DNA from 2 places in the Vagococcus coleopterorum genome. Region 2 is predicted to be linked to the other one. Evidence: a T-box and tRNA genes for the amino acid it is inferred to sense, from the RefSeq annotation. Region 2 holds a T-box; the other holds one or more tRNA genes.

Region 1 (7,029 bases), 180 kb from region 2:
TTAACTTCTGAACAGCTAATTTCATCGCCACGAAAGCTCCCGTAATACTAGCTGTACGTGTACCACCATCCGCTTGAATCACATCACAATCGACGATTAAAGAACGTTCACCTAGTTTTTCTAAATCAACAACTGCTCGTAAACTACGGCCAATTAAACGTTGAATTTCCATGGTACGTCCTTTTAATTTTCCTTTAGCACTTTCACGAATCATCCGTGAATGCGTTGAACGAGGAAGCATACTATACTCAGCCGTTACCCAACCCGTTCCTTGACCTCTTAAAAAAGGGGGAACACGATCCTCAAAGGTCGCTGCACATAACACTTTTGTATCCCCAAATGAAACTAAAACTGATCCTTCTGCATGCTTCAAAACATCTGTCTCAATTGTTACCTCACGTAATTTATTATAGTCACGTCCATCATGTCTCATGCTATTTCCTCCTAATTATCAATCACTACATGAGTGACTGGTATCTGATCTGTTGTTAACCATTCTTCACTAATTGATTTAAATAATTCTTCTGATCCAGTTGTATAAAATTCATGACTTGGATGATTTCTTTCCTTATCAGCAGTAATGTCAAAATAATCTAATACGAAACTAACCTCGCTAATTGTCTCAGCACCTGAGTCAATTAAGGTTACAGCCGAACCAACAATATTTTGAATCGGTTTCTTTAGTAATGGATAATGCGTACATCCTAAGACTAACGTATCCATACCCGTTTTCAACAAAGGTCGCAAAGTTTCAGCTACAACCTTTTTAGCAATTGATGAATTGGCTTGTTGACTTTCTACTAAAGGAACAAATTTTGGACAGGCTAACTCAATGACTTCAGTTTCAACTGACTTATGCTGAATCATTTGACTGTATGCTTTTTGATTGACCGTTGTTTCTGTCCCAATCACACCAATAATATTTTTTTCAGTACATTTCAATGCCGCATGACTTCCTGGTCCAATCACACCGACTACAGGAATATCTAATTCATTTCGAATTTCATCTAAAACAACAGCAGTTGCTGTGTTACAAGCAATCACCAACATTTTTATATTTTTATTTAAAAGGAAACGAGTCATTTCCCATGTATAGGCTTTAATCTGTTCAACTGGTCTTGGACCATAAGGACAGCGTGCTGTATCACCAAGGTATAAAACTTGTTCATGTGGCAATTGTTTTAACGCTTCCTTTACAACTGTCAAGCCACCCACTCCTGAATCAATAAAGCCGATTGGATTATTATTACTCATTTCATTTCACCTCAATTATCATCTGATTTCTCTCACCCATCTATTATACCCTAAAACCAGTACATAAATAAACAAAACCAACTACAGAATAGCTTATAGTTGGCATCTGAAGTTATTTTATTATAAAATAAAGTCTACACAATTTTAGGAGGGTTATTTTGAAAAATATTTTAGATCAACTACGCAATTATTCATTAACACGCAGTATCATTTACATCGTTTTAGGAATTGTTATTTTATTCGCACCACTAGCAGTTAAGAAAGTTTTATTTTACTTAATTAGTGCTTACCTAGGATTCTTCGGAATCATGAACTTAGTAACTGCCTTTAAACGTAAACAAGAAACAGGCAACCTATTCGGTATTGAATTTATCATTGGTGCGATGCTAATTCTTTTAGCAATCATCAACATTGTTTTCATGGACTTAATTACTAAATCCATTCCAATTATTTTAGGTGTCTTATTAATTCTAAATGCTTTAATCCAATTAAGCTTAGGTGCTTCAATTAAAGAGGTAAATCCTAAATATCGTTTAACAATCATTATTTATAGCGTTATGGTATTAATCGCTGGTATTACATTAATTTTCAATCCATTTGGAACTGATACAACAATGCTACGTGTCTTCGGAACAGTATTAGTTGTGATGGGTGCAGCAGAATTATTAAACCACTACACTAAAGATCAATACTTACTATAAACTAAAAAGAAGCTTCGGCTTCTTTTTTTTGCACAAAAAAACAACTAAACCGAAGTTTAGTTGTTGAAAGTTTAAATTCAAATTAAGCTTTTTCGATGTTAGTCGCTTGTAATCCGCGTTGACCTTCTTCAACGTCGAAAGTTACTGCTTGACCTTCTTCTAAAGTTTTGAATCCTTCACCTTGGATAGCTGAGAAGTGTGCGAACACGTCTGAACCGTCTTCTTGAGTGATGAAACCGAAACCTTTGTCTGCGTTAAACCATTTTACTGTTCCTTGAGCCATTGTTGTTTCCTCCTAGTGCGCATAGCGCTTATTATTGCAATAAATATCGATGCTACAAAAGAGGTGTCTCAAAACAATAAATGTTTAATTACCTGTATGTGTATCTAACTTATTACAATACTTAGTATAGCTCACAATTCTTAATAAGTAAACAGTAAAACCTTAAAAACCTCAAATCATTTTCTTTTCTAAATTTCAGAAAAAAAAACGTTGTCCAAAGGACAACGTTTTCATTAATAATAATATGTTAAACTATTTATCAAACTTTTCTTTTACTTCGTCAATAACATGTTCTGTCGACTCTTTAACATCATCAACTACGTGTTCTGCAGATTCCTTAACATCAGAAGCTACTTTCTTCGCTTTACCAATAGCTTGATCTAAAATACCTTCAGCTTTTTTCTTGCCATCACCTGTAACAGTTCCTGCAACTTCTTTTGCTTTACCTTTTACTTCATCCATTGCGCCTTTGTCTGTCATGAAAAAACCTCCAATAATTTATTTTTACTACACCCTTACTGTATCCAATAAACTAAATTATGTCTAATAAAGTGACTTATCAAAAATAAAAAACACTAAATCAAAGGATTTAGTGTTTTCATATAGTACCGGTGGCCGGGGTCGAACCGGCACGATCGTGAGATCACAGGATTTTGAGTCCAGCGCGTCTGCCAATTCCGCCACACCGGCAAATTATAAATAAGGCGGTAACCGGATTTGAACCGATGATAAAGGTGTTGCAGACCTCTGCCTTACCACTTGGCTATACCGCCGTAATATAAAACTGGGCTAGCTGGATTCGAACCAACGAATGACAGAGTCAAAGTCTGTTGCCTTACCGCTTGGCGATAGCCCATAAATAAAATAGGCGGATGATGGGAATCGAACCCACGCGTGTCGGAACCACAATCCGATGTGTTAACCACTTCACCACATCCGCCATAATAAAAATGACATAATATTAAAATAGGCGGATGATGGGAATCGAACCCACGCATGTCGGAACCACAATCCGATGTGTTAACCACTTCACCACATCCGCCATAAATATTAACAGGGGTAGTAGGACTCGAACCCACGCTGACGGTGTTGGAGACCGTAGTTCTACCACTAAACTATACCCCTAGCATAAAACATAAAAAATGGAGGAAAGTGGATTCGAACCACTGAACCCTAAGGAACGGATTTACAGTCCGTCGCGTTTAGCCACTTCGCTATTCCTCCAAATGGTGGCTTGAGACAGAATCGAACTGCCGACACCTTGAGCTTCAATCAAGTGCTCTACCAACTGAGCTATCAAGCCTAATATAAAAACGGTCTGGACGGGACTCGAACCCGCGACCTCCTGCGTGACAGGCAGGCATTCTAACCAGCTGAACTACCAAACCATTATATATAAGTATTAATGTATTATAACATACATTAAATGACCCGTACGGGAATCGAACCCGTGATACCGCCGTGAAAGGGCGGTGTCTTAACCGCTTGACCAACGGGCCTTATTAAATTCATTCTTTATTACGGAGAGTAAGGGATTCGAACCCTTGAGACAGTTTCCCGCCTACACGCTTTCCAAGCGTGCTCCTTCGGCCTCTCGGACAACTCTCCAGATTCTCTTACTTCTCTTATATTAAAGATGACTCCGGCAGTAGGACTCGAACCTACGACATCATGATTAACAGTCATGCGCTACTACCAACTGAGCTATGCCGGAATAATACTAAAGCGTGGCAACGTCCTACTCTCACAGGGGGAAACCCCCAACTACCATCGGCGCTAAGAAGCTTAACTACTGTGTTCGGCATGGGAACAGGTGTATCCTTCTTGCTATCGCCACCACACTTGTGATGTATTATTTTCTTTTGAGTAATTGCTCACTCAAAACTGGATAGTAAAGTTTAATCAAAACATTCCTTGAATCCTACGTTTTATTCTTGGTTAAGTCCTCGACCGATTAGTACTAGTCCGCTCCATACATCACTGTACTTCCACTTCTAGCCTATCTACCTGATCGTCTCTCAGGGGTCTTACTTTCCGAAGAAATGGGAAATCTCATCTTGAGGGGGGCTTCACGCTTAGATGCTTTCAGCGTTTATCCCGTCCACACGTAGCTACCCAGCAATGCCCTTGGCAGAACAACTGGTACACCAGCGGTGTGTCCATCCCGGTCCTCTCGTACTAAGGACAGCTCCTCTCAAATTTCCTACGCCCGCGACGGATAGGGACCGAACTGTCTCACGACGTTCTGAACCCAGCTCGCGTGCCGCTTTAATGGGCGAACAGCCCAACCCTTGGGACCGACTACAGCCCCAGGATGCGACGAGCCGACATCGAGGTGCCAAACCTCCCCGTCGATGTGGACTCTTGGGGGAGATAAGCCTGTTATCCCCAGGGTAGCTTTTATCCGTTGAGCGATGGCCCTTCCATGCGGAACCACCGGATCACTAAGTCCGTCTTTCGACCCTGCTCGACTTGTAGGTCTCGCAGTCAAGCTCGCTTATGCCTTTGCACTCTACGAATGATTTCCAACCATTCTGAGCGAACCTTTGAGCGCCTCCGTTACTCTTTAGGAGGCGACCGCCCCAGTCAAACTGCCCATCTGACACTGTCTCCCACCACGATTAGTGGTGCGGGTTAGAATGGCCATAACACAAGGGTAGTATCCCACCAACGCCTCAACCAACACTAGCGTGCTGGCATCTAAGGCTCCTACCTATCCTGTACATGTGTCACAGACATTCAATATCAAACTACAGTAAAGCTCCATGGGGTCTTTCCGTCCTGTCGCGGGTAACCTGCATCTTCACAGGTACTAAAATTTCACCGAGTCTCTCGTTGAGACAGTGCCCAAATCGTTACGCCTTTCGTGCGGGTCGGAACTTACCCGACAAGGAATTTCGCTACCTTAGGACCGTTATAGTTACGGCCGCCGTTTACTGGGGCTTCAATTCTGAGCTTCGCCGAAGCTAACCCATCCTCTTAACCTTCCAGCACCGGGCAGGCGTCAGCCCCTATACGTCATCTTTCGATTTTGCAGAGACCTGTGTTTTTGATAAACAGTCGCTTGGGCCTATTCACTGCGGCTGGTCCGGAGACCAGCACCCCTTCTCCCGAAGTTACGGGGTCATTTTGCCGAGTTCCTTAACGAGAGTTCGCTCGCTCACCTTAGGCTACTCGCCTCGACTACCTGTGTCGGTTTGCGGTACGGGCAGTAATCATCTAACTAGAAGCTTTTCTTGGCAGTGTGACATCGGAAACTTCGGTACTTAATTTCCCTCCCCATCACAACTTGTTCTTAAAAGAGTAAGCATTTGACTCACCCTAAAACTCATTGCTTGGCCGTGCACTTCCATTCGCACGGATTTCTTAGCCTACTGCGTCCCTCCATTGGTCAAACAATAATTACTGGTACAGGAATATCAACCTGTTGTCCATCGCCTACGCCTATCGGCCTCGGCTTAGGTCCCGACTAACCCTGGGAGGACGAGCCTTCCCCAGGAAACCTTAGTCATACGGTGGACAGGATTCTCACCTGTCTTTCGCTACTCATACCGGCATTCTCACTTCTAAGCGCTCCAGTAGTCCTCACGATCTACCTTCAACGCCCTTAGAACGCTCTCCTACCAATGCACCTAATGGTGCACTCCACAGCTTCGGTAATATGTTTAGCCCCGGTACATTTTCGGCGCAGGGTCACTCGACTAGTGAGCTATTACGCACTCTTTAAATGGTGGCTGCTTCTAAGCCAACATCCTAGTTGTTTATGCAACCCCACATCCTTTTCCACTTAACATATATTTTGGGACCTTAGCTGGTGGTCTGGGCTGTTTCCCTTTCGACTACGGATCTTATCACTCGCAGTCTGACTCCCGGATATGAATATATGGCATTCGGAGTTTATCTGAATTCGGTAACCCGAGATGGGCCCCTAGTCCAAACAGTGGCTCTACCTCCACAATTCTTAATCCGAGGCTAGCCCTAAAGCTATTTCGGAGAGAACCAGCTATCTCCAAGTTCGATTGGAATTTCTCCGCTACCCACAGCTCATCCCCGCACTTTTCAACGTACGTGGGTTCGGTCCTCCAGTGCGTTTTACCGCACCTTCAACCTGGCCATGGGTAGATCACATGGTTTCGGGTCTACGACAACATACTCATTCGCCCTATTCAGACTCGCTTTCGCTACGGCTCCGACTCTTCATCTTAACCTCGCATGCTATCGTAACTCGCCGGTTCATTCTACAAAAGGCACGCTATCACCCATTAACGGGCTTTAACTTGTTGTAGGCACACGGTTTCAGGATCTATTTCACTCCCCTCCCGGGGTGCTTTTCACCTTTCCCTCACGGTACTGGTTCACTATCGGTCACTAGAGAGTATTTAGCCTTGCGGGATGGTCCCCGCGGATTCCGACGGAATTTCTCGTGTTCCGCCGTACTCAGGATACTCATAGGTGTGCAGTCCATTTCGCCTACGGGGCTTTTACCCACTACGGCTGACCTTTCCAGGTCAATTCGACTATCAACTACAGCTACCATATTTGAGTCCTACAACCCCAAGAAGCAAGCTTCTTGGTTTGGGCTCTTACCGTTTCGCTCGCCGCTACTAAGGTAATCGAATTTTCTTTCTCTTCCTGCAGGTACTTAGATGTTTCAGTTCTCTGCGTCTCACCTCATATACCTATGTATTCAGTATATGATGACAGCCTATAACAGCTGCCGGGTTTCCCCATTCGGAAATCTCTGGATCATAGCTTACTTACAGCTCCCCAAAGCATATCGGAGTTAGTCCC
Region 2 (7,029 bases):
ACATTTCCAACCAATGAATGCCAACTTTGGTATTTTCCCAGAATTACCAGAACGTATTAAAGACAAAAAAGAACGTTACACAGCAATTGCTGATCGTGCGTTAGAAGCAACTGCTAAATTAACAAAATAATAAAAAAAGACTGCCGACTGAGGTAGTCTTTTTGTTTTTCTAAGGAAATCTTTGCTATACTAGAGAAAGTTGAGAGGAGGGAACAAGATGGCTGAAAAAGATTGGTTACAGGAATTTATGGACTACATCGTGGTAGAAAGACAGTATTCAGATAAAACAGAAAAAGCATACGGCGATGACATTCGTGACTTTTTTGAATTCTTAGAAGAGTCAGGCGATAGCGACTATTTAAAAGTGAGTTATCAGGACATTCGTGTGTATCTTGCTTACTTACACGATAAACAATATAGTCGTAATACAACTGGGCGTAAAATTTCTAGTCTGCGTTCCTTCTATCAGTTTTTGTTAAGGCAAGAAGTAATTGAAGAAAATCCTTTTAGTTATGTGCAAATGCGTAAACATCAGTTGCGTTTACCACGGTTCTTTTATGAAAAAGAGATGGACGCTTTATTCGAAGCAGCAGAAAGCGACTCACCATTAGCGTTAAGAGATCAAGCGCTACTTGAAATCTTATACGGGACAGGTATTCGTGTTAGTGAGTGTGCTAACTTAACGCTAAAAGATGTAGACTTTGGTTTAAACGTCTTATTGATACATGGTAAAGGGAATAAGGAACGTTACGTTCCTTTCGGTTCTTATAGCGAAGCAGCGCTTCAGCAATATCTAAAAGAGTGTCGTCAAGAACTATTAACTAAGAATAAAAAACAACATGATTATGTCTTTGTGAATCATCGTGGGGATCAAATTACACCAGCTGGTATTACTTATGTCTTAAAAGAATTAATTAAAAAGAGTAGCTTAACTAGTGATATTCATCCCCATATGTTACGCCACACCTTTGCGACACATCTCTTAAATAACGGAGCAGATATGAGAACAGTTCAAGAGCTATTAGGTCATGCCAGCTTATCATCAACCCAAATTTATGCTCATGTGACCAAAGAGAAACTGCAACATAGCTATCGTAATTTTCATCCCAGAGCATAAAAAAAGACCACCTGAGAGGGTGGTCTTTTTATTATTTTGTTAAGTGGATTAAAGTGTATTTCTTTTTACCTTTTCTAATTAAGATAAAGCGACCATCAAATGAATTGTCTTCAGTGACAATGTAGTCTAGGTCTTGAATTTTATCTCCGCTAACTGTGATAGCGCCATTGGTAATGTCTTCACGTGCCTGACGCTTAGAAGGCTCAATGCCAACTTCAATCAAGAAATCAACTAAGTTCATATCAGTTAAGTTGATTTCAGCTGATGGCATGTTTTTAAATCCTTCGGCAATCTGATCAGCTGTTAATTGTTTCACTTCACCAGAGAATAGGGCTTGGGTGATTAACAAAGCATCATCCAAAGCTTCTTGACTGTGTACGAAACGTGTCATTTCCGCTGCTAAAGTTTTTTGAGCTTCACGTTTATGAGGTTCTGTTTCAACTTTTTCAGCTAGTTCAGCAATCTCATCTTGTGTTAAGAAGGTAAAGAATTTTAAGTATTTAACCACATCACGGTCATCTTGGTTTAACCAGAATTGGTAGAACTCGAATGGTGATGTTTTTTCAGGGTTTAACCAAACAGCACCACCAGCTGTTTTACCAAATTTAGTTCCGTCTGCTTTTAGCATTAGGGGAATAGTTAACCCAAAGGCTTTAGCTTCAGCACCTTCTTTTTTACGAATTAAATCTAAACCAGCAGTAATGTTTCCCCATTGATCAGCACCACCAATTTGTAATTGGACATCGTGGTTTTGGTATAAATGTAAGAAATCCATTGATTGTAAGATTTGGTAAGTGAATTCAGTAAATGAAATCCCAGTATCTAAACGACTAGATACAATGTCTTTTGCTAACATTGTATTGATATTGAAGTTTTTACCGTAATCACGTAAGAAGTCTAATAAACTTAAGTTATGAGTCCAATCGTAGTTGTTGACCATTGTTAAACCATTATCGTTTTTAACATCAAATAACTTTTCCATTTGTGCAGATAGGGCATCAACGTTATGTTGCACTTGTTCCATTGTTTGTAGTTGGCGTTCTGAGGTACGACCACTGGGATCGCCAATTGTTCCAGTAGCACCACCGATAACGATGTATGGGTGATGACCTTCTAGTTGGAATCGTTTCAGCATCATGAAGGGAATCAAGTGTCCAATATGCATGCTGTCGCCAGTCGGGTCAACACCACAGTACAAGCTAATTTTTTTCTCTTTTACTAACTCTTGTAAACCTTCAGCATCTGTTTGTTGGTTGATGGCATCGCGCCATAGTAGTTCATCGATAATTGTCATTATTTTTCTCTCCTTTATTTTTGGTAATAAAAAAGTCCCTACAAGCTAAGAAAGCCTGTAGGGACGAAATGTTTATTCCGTGGTACCACCCAAATTGTATAATCACTGATTATACCTCTTCACATCAGTATGGTTGATGAAACCCTTGATTATTAATAGAAGCGTAATTCGTTTAGCTTGTATATATCGACTTTCAGCAACCGTCGACTCTCTGAGATAGGGACAAGAAAACTACTGCACTCAATCAAGATAATATTGAATTACCCTTAGTCTAGACTAGATTAGATAGACTGTCAAGAAGGCTATTAGTTGCAGAAATCGTTTGTTATACGCGATAATAAATTAAGGACCTAGGAGGTAGATAGAGATGATTATTAAAATCAATCAAGAACGAGTCGACGAAGTTGTGACTTTAGCTTTGTTATTGTGGCCTGATAACGATCAAAATGAATTAAGAGAAGAGTTTAGCGAATTACTTACGAATAAGGAAGCAATTATATATGGGGAAGAGATTGATGATGAATTAGTTGCTTTTGCACAATGTCAGTTACGCCATGACTATGTGGAGGGGACTGAGAGTAATCCAGTAGGTTATTTAGAGGGGATCTTTGTCAAAGAACCATATCGGCTAAAAGGTGTAGCTCGAGAACTATGTAAGAAATGTGAAGAGTGGTCAGTTGTTAAAGGATGTAAGGAGTTTGCCAGTGATTGTGAGTTAGATAATACAGAAAGTTTAGCTATGCATTTAAAATTAGGCTTTGTCGAAGCGAATCGATTGATTTGTTTCACAAAATCTATTTAGTATAACTATTTTATCTCAGATTGTTTGGTTGACTCTTTGTGAAAATAGCGTTATCCTCAAGTCTGTGTTTATATTAAAAGATTGAGGTGTCAAGGAATGTCAGAAAAGATTTCAAAACAACAATTTCTATTAGTCTTAGGAATTATTTTTATAGCAACCAATTTAAGAGCGCCAATCACGGCGGTTGGGCCATTGATTAGTCATATCAGTGATACGTATCAGTTATCCAGTAGTGTGGCAGGGATGATCGCCACAACACCACTGTTAGCTTTTGCAGGAGCGTCGATTTTAGCCCCTAGAAGTGCGGCTCGTTTTGGAATTGAAAGAACCTTATTTTTCTTTTTAATTGTCCTAGGTGCCGGTATTATTGTTCGTTCATTACCAGGTATCTTTAGTTTATTTTTTGGAACAGTAATGATTGGTATTGGAATTGCTCACGGAAATGTCTTGGTTCCTAGTTTAATCAAACGTGATTTTCCTGATAATCTTGGTTTGATGACAGGGATCTACTCGGTTGCTATGAATGTTGCAGGTGCCATTGCCTCAGGTTTAAGTTTACCTTTAGTTGAATCTTTTGGTTTAACGTGGCAAGGTTCTTTAAGAGTTTGGGTGATCTTTACAGTAATAGCATTATTATTCTGGTTCCCGCAATTAAAAAATCAAACTTTAGCCAAAGTTGAGGAAACACGTTCAAGTGATGTGAATTTATTAAAATCTCGTTTGGCTTGGCAAGTAAGTTGGTTTATGGGGTTACAGTCATTGTATTTCTACAGCTTGTTGGCTTGGATGCCAGAAATTTTTTCTGAAAAAGCTATTAGCGGAGAAACATCAGGCTGGTTATTAGCGTTAATGCAATTGTTTATTGTGCCGTTAAACTTTATCGTGGCAATTATTGCGGGACGTCGTCGTGATCAACGTAGTTTAGTAGTGATTGGGAGTGCCTTATTATTCCTAGGATTATTTGGAATTATGTTCTCAAGTAATGTTTGGATTATTGGCTTGTCTGTTGCCGCTATTGGAGCGGGCGGAGGCTTCTCATTCAGTTTAGCAATGATGTTCTTCAGTGTTCGGACAACAAGTTCGCATGATGCAGGACGCATTTCTGGTATGGCACAAGCAATTGGTTATTTACTAGCAGCTTGTGGTCCATTTGTCTTTGGTTTCTTACATGATATGACAAATACGTGGATGAGCTCGTTAATTTTCTTATTCTTTGTAACAGTGGCGCTTTTAGTCATAGGTTTACAAGCAGGAAGAGATCGTTTAATCAAATAAAAAAGAACCTCTATTATAGAGGTTCTTTTTTATTTTCGTTCAAAGTATTTTTTAGCAAGTAAGCTACCATCTGCTAATAAGAAGGCGCCAATAGCTGCAGGGATCCAAAAGATTTCACCAGTGGCTAAGAATCCGAAAATGGCAGATCCTAGTAAGATGACACCAGACATTAACATTAAAGTAAAGATAATACCTTGCCATTGAAGTTTCTTTTTATCAGCCATTAATTGTTCGGAATACTCATGATCACTAGCTAATAATTCATCAGCAGGAATTCCAGTGGCTTTAGCAATACGCAATAATTGGCCATGAGTGGGGTAGCCAATGTTGTTTTCCCAGTCAGTAATTGTTTTTTGAGATACTAAAATCTCGCGGCTAAAAGTTTGAATATCCCAACCTTTTGTAGAGCGGATATCTTTAATCGTTTCTGTAATACTCATTGTAAACTTCCTTTCATTCGGGACTAATCTCTTATGTAAATTATAACGGTAATTGAGATTATAGCAAGTGATGTATTTTTTCTCGTGTTCCCCTTTACATAACGAACATACGTTTGTAAACTGTTGTTATAGTATTGAAAGGGGTGAAGGGGATGAAGCGGCTTGATTATTCTGAAGAACAACGTCGGGATGTCTTATGTATCGATGTTAAGTCATTTTTTGCTTCAGTAGAATCTGTTAAGCATGGTTTACACCCTTTAAAGAGTGAGTTAGTTGTCATGAGTAGAGGAGATAAGAAAGGTGGCTTAGTATTAGCTGCTAGCCCTTTAGTTAAGGAAAAGTATGGACTAAAAACAGGATCAAGAAAGTTCGACTTTCCGAAGTATCACAAAATTATGATTGTGCCACCACGTATGGGTTTATATGTTAAGGTGAACCAGTTGATTAATCAAATATTTCAACAATACGCTGCACCGGAAGATGTTCATCCGTATTCCATTGATGAAGCATTTATTGATATTACCAATAGTAAACACCTTTTTGGGCAGACAACGTGGCAAGTTGCTCGTCAGATTCAGGATCATATTTGGCGTGAATTAAATTTAGCTGTGGCGGTTGGCATAGGAGATAATCCGTTACTAGCCAAGCTAGCGTTAGATAACGAAGCGAAAGAGACACCAAGTCAAATCGCTGAATGGCATTATGAGGATGTTCAAGAAAAAGTTTGGGGTATCCCAACTATTACAGATATGTGGGGTATTGGTAACCGGACGGCTAAAAGATTACAAAGTTTAGGGATTTATTCAGTTTATGATTTATCACAAGTTGACCGTGATTTAATCCGTAACAAGATGGGAGCAATTGGGCGGCAACTCTATTATCATTCTCATGGTATTGACCGCAGTGTGATTTCTGAAAAGGAAGGTCTGGTAACTAAGAGTCAGTCAATTGGAAATAGTCAGGTTCTAGAAAGAGATTATCATAAAAAAGAGGATATTGAGCTAATTATTAGAGAGATGACTGCCAACCTATCTCAACGCTTACGAGAGCACAAACAGTTTACAAGTTGCGTTAGTTTACAATTAGGTTTCCCTCGTCAGTCAGGAGAACGCGCTTTAACAAGACAATTAAAAATTGAACCGACAGATACAACAGCTGTTTTAACAAATCACTTGTTACATCTATATCGAGTGAACGAGCAGAGACGACCGCTTCGTAATATCAGTATAAGTTTCAGCCACTTAGGTGATCCTGTATTTCCGCAACTTAATTTATTTGAAACGTCTGAGGAACAAGAAAAAAATGAAAAGTTAGATCAAGTCATGGACCAAGTGAAAGAACAGTTTGGTAAAACAGCCTTGTTTACAGCTAACAGCTTAAAGGAATCTGGAACTTATTTAAAAAGAAGTCGATTATTAGGAGGGCATCAACGTGATATTGAAAGTTGAAGAAGATTATCATGATCGTGGTATGATAAAATGGCAGGGATTTATTCTAACAGAACATAAAGAAGAGCTGGAACAAGGAAAAGGATTTGTTGAAGAAGTCGAATTAGTCGACGTAGAATGGGAGTAAATATGATTTTTTTGTGAAATTCTTGTTTATTTAACGCATATTATTAGTTTAAATAAGTCATCTGGTGTTAAAATGGTAATAGCTTAAAGCAACATCAGATTTTGGTCTGGTAGTTAGAAGGAGGAAAAAAATATGTGTACAGGTGTAGGATTTTTAACAAAAGATGGTAATACAGTATTCGGAAGAACGCAAGAATACGCTATGCCATTACCCGTTCAGGCAGCAATCATTCCTAGAGGGTATGTTTCAACAAATCAATTACTAAGTCCAGTGACGTTTAAATATGCAACTGCGGCTATCGTAATGGATGGTAAAATGAAGGATATGAATTTAGGTGAGCAATTAAAAGCTCTTAATCCAGAGATGGCGTCGTTAGTTGATCAATCTGAAGAAACAGAGATGATCATGGATGGTGTAAACGAAAAAGGCTTAGCAGGCGGTTCGTTCTATTTCGGAAATGACTATAATAAGTACGCTGAATTAGAAGATATTAAAGCAGCTGGTAAAACACCCATGCGTGGTGAAG

Evidence for each region. The T-box of region 2 lies ahead of tyrS (tyrosine--tRNA ligase). A T-box ahead of a tRNA ligase gene usually reads a tRNA of that ligase, here a tRNA-Tyr.
Region 1: it encodes a tRNA-Tyr, which carries the amino acid that the T-box ahead of tyrS (tyrosine--tRNA ligase) is inferred to sense. The anticodon was not compared.

Annotation. Positions count from the first base shown of each region.
Region 1 is NZ_CP049886.1:1,295,517-1,302,545, forward strand. Features, by position in the region: gene rph (ribonuclease PH) at 1-433, opposite strand, end outside; gene racE (glutamate racemase) at 445-1,254, opposite strand; gene G7081_RS06450 (HdeD family acid-resistance protein) at 1,413-1,955, shown strand; gene G7081_RS06455 (cold-shock protein) at 2,038-2,238, opposite strand; gene G7081_RS06460 (CsbD family protein) at 2,491-2,718, opposite strand; tRNA gene G7081_RS06465 (tRNA-Leu) at 2,845-2,928, opposite strand; tRNA gene G7081_RS06470 (tRNA-Cys) at 2,941-3,011, opposite strand; tRNA gene G7081_RS06475 (tRNA-Gln) at 3,023-3,094, opposite strand; tRNA gene G7081_RS06480 (tRNA-His) at 3,106-3,178, opposite strand; tRNA gene G7081_RS06485 (tRNA-His) at 3,208-3,280, opposite strand; tRNA gene G7081_RS06490 (tRNA-Trp) at 3,293-3,363, opposite strand; tRNA gene G7081_RS06495 (tRNA-Tyr) at 3,382-3,462, opposite strand; tRNA gene G7081_RS06500 (tRNA-Phe) at 3,466-3,541, opposite strand; tRNA gene G7081_RS06505 (tRNA-Asp) at 3,553-3,626, opposite strand; tRNA gene G7081_RS06510 (tRNA-Glu) at 3,666-3,737, opposite strand; tRNA gene G7081_RS06515 (tRNA-Ser) at 3,760-3,846, opposite strand; tRNA gene G7081_RS06520 (tRNA-Asn) at 3,879-3,952, opposite strand; rRNA gene rrf (5S ribosomal RNA) at 3,964-4,079, opposite strand; rRNA gene G7081_RS06530 (23S ribosomal RNA) at 4,173-7,029, opposite strand, start outside.
Region 2 is NZ_CP049886.1:1,119,063-1,126,091, forward strand. Features, by position in the region: gene trmFO (methylenetetrahydrofolate--tRNA-(uracil(54)-C(5))-methyltransferase (FADH(2)-oxidizing) TrmFO) at 1-130, shown strand, start outside; gene xerC (tyrosine recombinase XerC) at 218-1,117, shown strand; gene tyrS (tyrosine--tRNA ligase) at 1,149-2,411, opposite strand; T-box leader at 2,468-2,668, opposite strand; gene aac(6') (aminoglycoside 6'-N-acetyltransferase) at 2,779-3,213, shown strand; gene G7081_RS05555 (CynX/NimT family MFS transporter) at 3,310-4,488, shown strand; gene G7081_RS05560 (helix-turn-helix domain-containing protein) at 4,518-4,928, opposite strand; gene G7081_RS05565 (Y-family DNA polymerase) at 5,081-6,376, shown strand; gene G7081_RS05570 (hypothetical protein) at 6,360-6,503, shown strand; gene G7081_RS05575 (linear amide C-N hydrolase) at 6,636-7,029, shown strand, end outside.